3 regions of the Streptomyces sp. NPDC088730 genome follow, and region 3 is predicted to be linked to each of the others. Evidence: riboswitches for the same ligand, from Rfam matches in the RefSeq annotation. Region 3 holds a riboswitch; each other region holds the start of a gene.
The links. A riboswitch is a leader RNA that binds a small molecule or an ion and turns the genes downstream of it on or off. The one in region 3 is predicted to bind cyclic di-AMP.
Positions count from the first base shown of each region.

Region 1: it holds a riboswitch for cyclic di-AMP, as region 3 does, so the genes downstream of both, ACIP89_RS10970 (NlpC/P60 family protein) here and ACIP89_RS06980 (M23 family metallopeptidase) in region 3, are expected to answer to the same signal.
Region 2: it holds a riboswitch for cyclic di-AMP, as region 3 does, so the genes downstream of both, ACIP89_RS26800 (M23 family metallopeptidase) here and ACIP89_RS06980 (M23 family metallopeptidase) in region 3, are expected to answer to the same signal.

Region 1 is NZ_JBIVLK010000002.1:906,395-909,662, forward strand. It holds gene ACIP89_RS10970 (NlpC/P60 family protein) at 24-1,223, opposite strand; cyclic di-AMP (ydaO/yuaA leader) riboswitch at 1,222-1,386, opposite strand; gene pcrA (DNA helicase PcrA) at 1,642-3,268, shown strand, end outside.
Region 2 is NZ_JBIVLK010000010.1:140,801-144,068, reverse strand. It holds gene ACIP89_RS26805 (M16 family metallopeptidase) at 1-1,338, shown strand, start outside; cyclic di-AMP (ydaO/yuaA leader) riboswitch at 1,550-1,716, shown strand; gene ACIP89_RS26800 (M23 family metallopeptidase) at 1,729-2,541, shown strand; gene ACIP89_RS26795 (GntR family transcriptional regulator) at 2,764-3,268, shown strand, end outside.
Region 3 is NZ_JBIVLK010000002.1:22,887-26,154, forward strand. It holds gene ACIP89_RS06975 (aldo/keto reductase) at 1-647, opposite strand, end outside; gene ACIP89_RS06980 (M23 family metallopeptidase) at 863-2,062, opposite strand; cyclic di-AMP (ydaO/yuaA leader) riboswitch at 2,074-2,227, opposite strand; gene ACIP89_RS06985 (PP2C family protein-serine/threonine phosphatase) at 2,534-3,268, opposite strand, start outside.

The DNA of each region.
Region 1 (3,268 bases), 880 kb from region 3:
GGCGGATCGTGGTCGGACAGGCCCTAGCCGGGGCGGACGCTCCCGTAGATCGGCATGTAGTAGATCGACTCCTCGCGCACATCGGCCCCCGGCTTCGGCGCGTGGATCATCATGCCGTCGCCCTTGTAGATCCCGACGTGGCTGATGTCGTCGTAGAAGAAGACCAGGTCACCGGGTTGAAGGTCCGCCGTGGCGATCCGGCTGCCGACGTTCACCTGGTCCCAGGTGGTCCGGGGAATGGTGACGCCCGCGGCCTTCCAGGCCGCCTGGGTCAGCCCCGAGCAGTCGTACGAGGACGGGCCGGTCGCCCCCCAGACGTACGGCTTGCCGATCTGGGCCCTGGCGAACGCGAGGACCTTCCCGGCCCGCGTCGTCGCCCCGCTGTCCGAACCGGAGCCGGAGTCAGAGCCGGAACCGGTGCCTGTACCCGTACCCGTACCCGTGCTCTTACCGGAGCCTGTGCCGCTCCCGCTCCCGCTGCCGGCCTCCTCGGCCTTGCGGTCGGCCTCCGCCTTCGCGGCCGCCTGCTTCTTCGCCAGCTCCTCGGCCTTGCGCGCGGCCTCGGCCTTCTTCTTCTCCTCCAGCTCGGCCAGCCGCGCCTTCTCCTGCGCGGTCAGCTTCGACAGCAGGGTGCGCGCCTCGGCCAGCTTGTTCTGCACGTTCTGCTTGCTGGTGCGCAGCTTCGTCTGCGAAGCGGTGAGCGTCTCCAGGCTCGTCACCGCCTCGGCCCGCTTCTTCGACGCCTCTGCCTGCTTCGTACGGAAGTCGGTGACGGCCTGCTGCTGGTTCGCGGCCATCCGGTTCATCAGGTGGGTCTGGTCGAAGAACGACTGCGGGTCGTTGGCCAGGAAGAAGGTGGCGGTCGGCGCGAGCGCGCCGTCGCGGTACTGGGCGGCCGCGTAGTTCCCGAGCGTCCGGCGGGCGTCGTTCAGCTTGTCGGCCCGCTTCGCGATGTCGTCCAGCAGCCCGTCCACCTTGGTGCGCTGCGCGGCGGACGCCTCTTTCGCCTGGTCGTAGTGCTGGGTCGCGGTCCCCGCTTGCCGGTAGAGGTCGTCGACCTTCTTCTGGACTTCCTCGATGCTGGGCTTCGGGGCCGGGGCCGCCAGCGCGCTCTGCGTGGACAGCAGGGTCACGGAGGCGAGTGCGGCCGTCGTGAATCCGATGGCGGGCGTGGTGCTGCGCACCCGTGGGCGCGGTTTGCGATGCGATGCCAAGACCGGCATTTCCTTCCGTGGACCGCCTACCGGGTTAGCTGTCGGGTTCGGGCGGAACGGAAGGCTGCCCTACGGTCCTGGTGGGGGTTGCGGACCGATTCACCCCGGTGCTGCGCGTGGGTCCCCGGTTCCGGACCCCGTACGGGAGGCCCGGATTCGGCGTGGACGCCCGCTCGGCGTGGTTCGCCTCTGGGGGTACGGCCGTCCGAACGAGCACGCTAGCCAACTCATGGTGCCGCTGTGAAGGTTGATGTTCGATATGCCCGATACATTTCCGTGACCTTGCGGAGCCCGTGCCGCCCGGCCGGGCGCGGCGCGTCATTTTCCTACGCACGGTGGTCCGGACATCGCCGTGTGTGGCTCCGGAAGTACGGGTTCTGCCATGCGGGCCCGTGGTGTCAGTAGGGCCGCCTAGACTCGGACAGCGATGAGCAGCCTCTTTGACGACAGTTTCCTGGCCGGCCTCCAGCACTCGGAGGAAGGGCCCCCGCCGCCCCCCGAGGACTCCGCACCCGAAGCGGTGCCGGAGGACCTCTTCGGGGGCGTGTTCGACGGGCCCCCGCCGCCCCGCGACGCGTACTACCGCGACGGGGCCCACCGTCCGGTCATCGACGCCGCCGCGCTGCTCGACGGGCTGAACACCGAGCAGCGGGCCGCCGTCGTGCACGCGGGATCCCCGCTGCTCATCGTCGCCGGGGCCGGTTCGGGCAAGACCCGGGTGCTGACCCACCGCATCGCCCACCTGCTGGCCGAGCGCGGGGTGCACCCCGGCCAGATCCTGGCGATCACCTTCACCAACAAGGCCGCCGGCGAGATGAAGGAGCGCGTCGAACAGCTCGTCGGGCCCCGCGCCAACGCCATGTGGGTCATGACCTTCCACAGCGCGTGCGTCCGGATCCTGCGCCGCGAGTCGAAGAAGCTCGGCTTCACCTCCTCGTTCTCGATCTACGACGCGGCGGACTCCAAGCGGCTGATGGCCCTGGTCTGCCGCGATCTCGACCTCGACCCGAAGCGCTTCCCGCCGAAGTCGTTCACGGCCAAGGTGTCGAACCTGAAGAACGAGCTGATCGACGAGGAGACCTTCGCGGGCCAGGCCGCGGACGGCTTCGAGAAGACCCTCGCCCAGGCCTACGCGATGTACCAGTCCCGGCTGCGCGAGGCCAACGCGCTCGACTTCGACGACATCATCATGACGACGGTGCACCTGCTCCAGGCCTTCCCCGACGTCGCAGAGCACTACCGCCGCCGCTTCCAGCACGTCCTGGTCGACGAGTACCAGGACACCAACCACGCCCAGTACACGCTCGTACGGGAGCTGGTCGGCCCGGCCGGTGCGGCCGACGCCCCCGGCGAACTGTGCGTCGTCGGTGACGCCGACCAGTCGATCTACGCCTTCCGGGGTGCGACGATCCGCAACATCCTCCAGTTCGAGGAGGACTACCCGGACGCGACCACGATCCTGCTGGAGCAGAACTACCGCTCCACCCAGACGATCCTGTCCGCCGCCAACGCCGTCATCGAGCGCAACGAGAGCCGCCGCCCGAAGAACCTCTGGACCAACGCCGGCTCCGGCACCCGGATCACCGGCTACGTCGCGGACACCGAGCACGACGAGGCCCAGTTCGTCGCGGACGAGATCGACCGGCTGACCGACGCGGGCGACGCCAAGGCGGGCGACGTCGCGATCTTCTACCGGACGAACGCGCAGTCCCGTGTCTTCGAGGAGATCTTCATCCGGGTCGGCCTGCCCTACAAGGTCGTCGGCGGGGTGCGCTTCTACGAGCGCAAGGAGGTCCGGGACGTCCTGGCCTACCTCCGGGTCCTGTCCAACCCCGAGGACACCGTCCCGCTGCGCCGCATCCTGAACGTGCCCAAGCGCGGTATCGGGGACCGGGCGGAGGCGATGATCGACGCCCTGTCGATGCGCGAGAAGATCACCTTCCCGCAGGCGCTGCGCCGCGTCGACGAGGCGTACGGCATGGCCGCCCGTTCCGCCAACGCCGTCAAGCGGTTCAACACGCTGATGGAGGAGCTGCGCACGATCGTCGAGTCGG
Region 2 (3,268 bases), on a different contig from region 3:
GCCTTCCCCGCGCCCGAGCGCGGTGCCCTGCCCAACGGCCTCACGGTGCTGCGCTGCCACCGCCCCGGCCAGCAGGTCGTCGCCGTCGAGGTCTTCCTCGAAGCCCCGCTCGACGCCGAACCCGAGGGTCTGGACGGGGTGGCCACGATCATGTCGCGCGCCCTGTCGGAGGGCACCGACAAGCACAGCGCGGAGGAGTTCGCCGCCGAGCTGGAGCGGTGCGGCGCCACCCTGGACGCCCACGCCGACCACCCCGGTGTCCGGGTCTCCCTGGAGGTTCCCGCCTCCCGGCTGGCCAAGGCGCTCGGCCTGGTCGCGGAGGCGCTGCGGGCACCGGCCTTCTCGGACAGCGAGATCGAGCGGCTGGTGAACAACCGGCTCGACGAGATCCCGCACGAGCAGGCGAACCCCGCGCGGCGCGCGGCCAAGCAGCTCTCCAAGGAGCTCTTCCCGGCCACGGCCCGCATGTCGCGCCCGCGCCAGGGCACCGAGAAGACCGTCGAGCGGATCGACTCCGCGGCCGTGCGAGCCTTCTACGACGCCCACGTCCGCCCGTCCACCGCGACCGCCGTGGTCGTCGGCGACCTCACCGGCATCGACCTGGACGCCCTGCTCTCCGACACCCTGGGCGACTGGTCGGGCAACACCGCCGCGTCCCGGCCGGTCCCGCCGATCACCGCCGACGACACCGGCCGGGTGGTCATCGTGGACCGCCCCGGAGCGGTGCAGACCCAGCTGCTGATCGGCCGGATCGGCGCCGACCGGCACGACAGCGTCTGGCCGGCCCAGGTGCTCGGCACGTACTGCCTGGGCGGCACGCTGACCTCCCGGCTCGACCGGGTGCTGCGTGAGGAGAAGGGCTACACGTACGGCGTGCGCGCCTTCGCCCAGGTGCTGCGCTCCTCGGCCCCGGACTCCGCCTCGGGGGCGACCGGCGCCGCGATGCTCGCCATCAGCGGCTCGGTGGACACGGAGTCCACCGGACCGGCGCTGGAAGACCTGTGGAAGGTGCTCCGGACCCTGGCCGCGGAGGGCCTGACGGACGCCGAGCGCGAGACGGCCGTGCAGAACCTCGTGGGCGTGGCACCGCTGAAGTTCGAGACGGCCGCCTCCGTCGCGGGCACCCTCGCGGACCAGGTCGAGCAGCACCTCGCGGACGACTACCAGGCGCAGCTGTACGCGCGCCTGGCCGAGACCGGCACGGTGGAGGCGACGGCTGCCGTGGTCAACGCCTTCCCGCAGGACCGGCTGGTCACGGTCCTGGTCGGGGACGCCGCGCAGATCAAGGAGCCCGTCGCGGCTCTCGGCATCGGAGAGGTCTCGGTCGTCACCGGCTGATCTGCCACCGTCCCCGGCAGCGGGGCGGGAGCGAGGCCCTGGCGGGCCGTCCGCCGCCAGGGCCTTCCCTTTTGTCCCCTTTGGTGGAGAGGTTGCCTGTCTGCCCTGTGGGATGCGCTACAAAACCGCCTGTCCGTTTGGTGCGGGGAAGTGCCCCCGTTTAGCGTCGGCCCGGCTGTCCGTCACTCGTATGCCGCATCCGCGACGTACCGGGCAGTCATCGCCGAGTCCCCGTCAGGCGCGAGCCCGGGGAGCCGGGGACCCGTGCAGTCCCTGGGGTGAATCGGATGTCCGTGCCTCCACGAGGCCGGGACTCCGTAGGAGACCTTCCTGCTCCGAACCCGTCAGCTAACCCGGTAGGCGAGAAGGAAGGAAAGGACCAGCCACTTCATGGCGTTCACCCGTGCCACGGGGAAGCACCGTGCCCCGAGCCGTCTGACGCGTCGCGGCGCGAAGGCCGTCGGTATCGCGACCCTGGCGACCACCGGTGTCATCGGTTCCCTGGCCTCCCCGGCGCTCGCCGCGGACACCGAGGCCCCCGCCGCCGACACCGGCCTCTCCCAGATCGTCGCCATCGAGGGCGACCTGGCCGACCGGATCGACGCCCAGGCGGACGCACAGCGGCACCAGGCCGACGCCGCCGCCGAGGCGAAGGCCAAGGCGAAGGCGAAGGCCAAGGCCGACGCGAAGAAGAAGGCCGAGGCGAAGGCGAAGAAGGCCAGGGCCGCAGCCAAGGCCAGGGAGGCCCGCGAGAGCGAGGCGCGTGCCGCCCGCTCCGCCGAGCGCGCCCGGCTGGGCACCTTCCAGCTGCCCGTCGCGGGTTCTTACGTGAGCACCGGCTACAAGTCCAGCGGCTCCCTGTGGTCCTCCGGCAGTCACTCCGGCATCGACTTCCACGCCGCGTCCGGCAGCTCCGTCGTCGCCGTCGGCGCCGGTACGGTCGTCGAGGCCGGCTGGGGCGGCGCGTACGGCAACAACATCGTGCTCCGGATGACGGACGGCACGTACACCCAGTACGGCCACCTCTCCTCGATCGCCGTCTCCGTCGGCCAGAGCGTCGGCCAGGGGCAGCGGATCGGCCTCTCCGGCGCCACCGGCAACACCACCGGCCCGCACCTCCACTTCGAGGCCCGCACCACCCCGTCGTACGGCTCCGACATGGACCCGGTCGCCTATCTGCGCGCCCACGGCGTCACCGTCTGACCGACGCTGAGCACCCCACCGAAGGCCCCGGCGACCCGCCGGGGCCTTCGGCCGTACCCGGCCGCCGGACCGCGGCGCGGCACCCCTTCCCCGAACCCGTCCGCGGCCAAAAGATATTCATGAATTTCCGCCCGGCATCGGAAATGCGTCCGCATTGCAATAGAGTCACAGGACAGGCGTCGATCGGCCGCGTTTCGCGGGGATTAAGGCGGAGGTTCGGACATGCGCATTCCGGCGCATTCGGTATGCACGGCAATCCGTGACGACATCGTCTCCGGTGTCTTCGAACGCGGCAGCCGGCTCACCGAGGAAGTGCTCGCACGCCGTTACGGGGTTTCCCGCGTCCCGGTGCGTGAAGCGCTGCGCACCCTGGAGTCCGAGGGCTTCGTGGTCACCCGCAGGCATGCCGGGGCCTGCGTCGCAGAGCCCGACGAGCAGGAGGCGGCGGACCTGCTTGAGGTCCGGATGCTGCTGGAACCGCTCGGTGCGGCCCGTGCCGCCCAGCGCCGCACCGACGCCCACCTCAAGGTGTTGCGCGGCCTGGTCAGGCTGGGCCAGGAGCGGGCCCGCCGGGGTGAGGGCGAGGACCTGCGCTCACTGGGCGGCTGGTTCCACGAGACCCTCGCCCAGGCCTCCGGCAGCCCCGGCCTGATCGCCCTGCTCACCCAGCTCCGGCACAAGATCGCCTGGATGTACGCGGTCGACCCGCCGGCCCGCCCCGCCGACT
Region 3 (3,268 bases):
CCGGAGGCGAGGGCGGAGTACGGGACTGCGGCCAGTCCGGCCTCGGCGCTCAGGTCCTGGAGCTCGCCCTCGTAGGTGTCACGCGAGACGAGGTTGTAGTGCGGCTGGAGCGCCACGTAGCGGGCCAGGCCCTCGCGCTCGGAGAAGTCCAGCGAGGCGCGGAGCCGCGCCGGGCTGATGTTGGAGGCGGCGATCTCGCGGACCTTGCCCTCCTTCACCAGCTGGTCGAGAGCGGTGATGATCTCCTCGACGGGGACGGTCTCGTCGTCGTGGTGCGTGTAGTAGAGGTCGATGTAGTCCGTACCGAGCCGGCGCAGCGACTCCTCGGCCCCGGCCCTGATGGTGGCGGCGGCGAGCCCCTTGTACTCGGGGTGGGAGCCGACCTTGGTGGCCAGGACGACGTCGGAGCGGTTGCCCCGAGCGGCGAACCACTTACCGATGAGGGTCTCCGACTCGCCGCCCACGTTGCCGGGGATCCAGGAGGAGTACGTGTCGGCCGTGTCCACGAAGTTGCCCCCGCCCGCCGTGTACGCGTCGAGGACGGCGAAGGACTGCGCCTCGTCGGCGGTCCAGCCGAAGACGTTGCCGCCGAGGGAGAGCGTGGAGACCTGGAGGCCGGAGGAACCGAGCTTGTGAAGAGAAGTCATGGATGGAGCAACCCACCGCACGGCACGCGCTATTCCATGGCCGCTACAGCTACACCCGTATGCCCCAGCCAGAACCGGCAGGACCAGCAGGACCAGCAGAACGGGCAAGACCAGCAGAACTATCAGGACCGGCCAGGAGCCGGGACCGGCAGCCCTGACGTCGGGGGGTGAGCGTCAGGACTGCCGGGGTTCCGTGGACACGGACTTCGGTGGGCTCAGACCGTCAGGCCACGGGCGCGCAGCCACGGCATCGGATCGATGCCGGTGCCGTCCGGGGTGTGGACCTCAAGGTGGAGGTGCGGGCCGGTCACGTTGCCGGTCGCGCCCACGCGTCCGATGGTGTCCCCGGTGGTGACCTGCTGGCCGACGCCGACGCCGATCGAGGACTGGTGGCAGAACCACAGCTCCGTGCCGTCCTCAAGCTCCAGGACCGTGCGGTAGCCGTACGCGCCGGACCAGCCGGCGGACTTGATGGTGCCGCTGTGGATGGCCTTGATCGGGGTACCGGTCGGCGCCGCGAAGTCGAGGCCCGTGTGGTAGCCGGAGGACCACATCGAACCGGCCTCGCCGAAGGTCGAGGTGATCGTGTACGAGGAGGTGGGGATGGCGTAGCTGGCGGCGAGCTTCGCGAGCCGTACCGCTTCCGCCTTCTTCTTCGCCTCCTCCGCGGCCTTCTTCTTAGCGGCGGCGGCCTTGGCCTCCGCCGCGTCCTGCTGCTTCTTCGCCTCTGCGGCCGCCTTCTCCGCCGCGGCCTTCTCCTCGGCCGCCCTGGCCTCGGCGTCGGCGGAGTCCTGCTGCTGCTCGGCCTGCTGGAGGATGCGGGCGCGGAGCGCCTCGCCGGCGTCCGTCGTGCCCTGCTCGGCCTCTGTGGTGGTGATGCCGGCCGTCGTCAGCGGGGCGGCGGCGGTCACGACCTCGGCCTTCTCCGCCTCGGACTCACCCGAGAACAACGCGCCGACGCCAGGAAGGGACTTGGCCTCGGGAAGTTTGTCGGAGATGGCGTCGGGAAGAGAGATAGACACGGGCGGCTTGCTCTGGGCGGAGGCCATGCCACCCGCGCCGACGGCGGCGATGACACCGACGCCGAGAACGGTGGAGCTGCGGGCGAGGCCGTTGCGCTGCTTGGCGACGCGGTGCTTGCCGCGCACGGGGCGGATGGACTCCTCCGTGGGGTTCCATTCCTCCCACGCCCTGCCGGATTCGGCCTCCTCGGCGCGGAGGCCGGTGCCGAACTCACTCCCGAACTCGCTGCCCCGATCGGTTCCGTAAGCGGTTCCGTAGTCGGCCCCGTGACCGGTTCCGTAAGCGGTTCCGTGGTTGGCGCCGTAAGCGGCACCGGGCCCGGGTCCAAAGTCGTTTCCGTGTTCGGGTGCGAACCAGGAGGGGGCTTCGGGGGCAGGCTTGTTGGACGCCACTGGGGCGCGCTCCTTTCCTTCCTTCTCGCCTACCGGGTTAGCTGACGGGTTCGGAGCAGGAAGGTCTCCTACGGGTCCCTCCGCCTCTCAACGAGACAGAGATGCCCGATTCACCCCATGTAGGTGGTTCCCCGGTTCCCTTGCGGAATTCGGCGCTCGCGCACGGTGCCGCCACTGACGGCGGCTGGGACAACCGCGCTGCGTTATCGAACGTTAATAGACACACGGGCCCGATTCCAAGCCGTTCCCACTGATCGTTCCGATCCTTGGCCTGGACTTTACGGGACACAACCGGGTGGAATCGGGCGAGTTGAACAACCCTCAACCGTTAGCCGTTTTCTGACGTTGCGTCAAATGTTATGCGGAGGGATTCCTTACGGTTACGCACGGTGGCATCGACCGCGCCTCTCCCCCACATCCATCCGCACTCCCCCGCGTCCGGCCCCTCGCCTTCACCGGCTTCACCCGCCTTCACCCGGCTCCGCCGTCCAGGCCCACGATCTTCACGGTCGTACGCCGGTCCGGCTGCCCCTCGGTCGGGCGCACGACCGCGAGCAGGGCCATGTCGTCGGTCGTCACCCCACCGGTGTGCAGCCGTACGTCATCGGTCAGCGCCGACAGCAGCTCCTCGGGCCCCGGGAAGATCCGTCCGCGCAGCCGCTCGGCCGGGTCGTAGAAGACCCCGTCGGCATCACGGGCCTCGGAGAGGCCGTCCGTATAAAGGAGCAGCGTCGACCCGGCGGGCAGCTCCCACTCGTCGGAGCGGTCCGGCCACACACCCAGGTCCATCCCCAGGGGCAGCGCGGGCAGCGTGGGCCGCAGCTGCTCCAGCGCCCCGTCCGAGTGCAGCAGCAGCGGTTCGGGATGGCCGCGGTTGACGACGCGCACCCTGCTGGAGCCCTGCGGGATCTCCGCCAGCGCGGCGGTGACGAAACCCTCCACCGCGTCGAGCCCGCCGCGCCTGCTCGATTCCCGCGCCAGCGCACGCTCCAGCCGCTGGGCCACCCCCTCCAGTGACCGCTCCTGCTCGGCGGCCTCCCGGAACGCCCCGATGATCACCGCCACCGCCTCCACCGCGTCCAGGCCCTTGCCGCGCACGTCCCCGACCACCAGCCGTACCCCGTACGGGGTGTCCGTGACCGAGAACAGGTCACCGCCGACGAACTCGTCCGCCTGCGCCGCCTCGTACCGCGCGGCCACGTACAG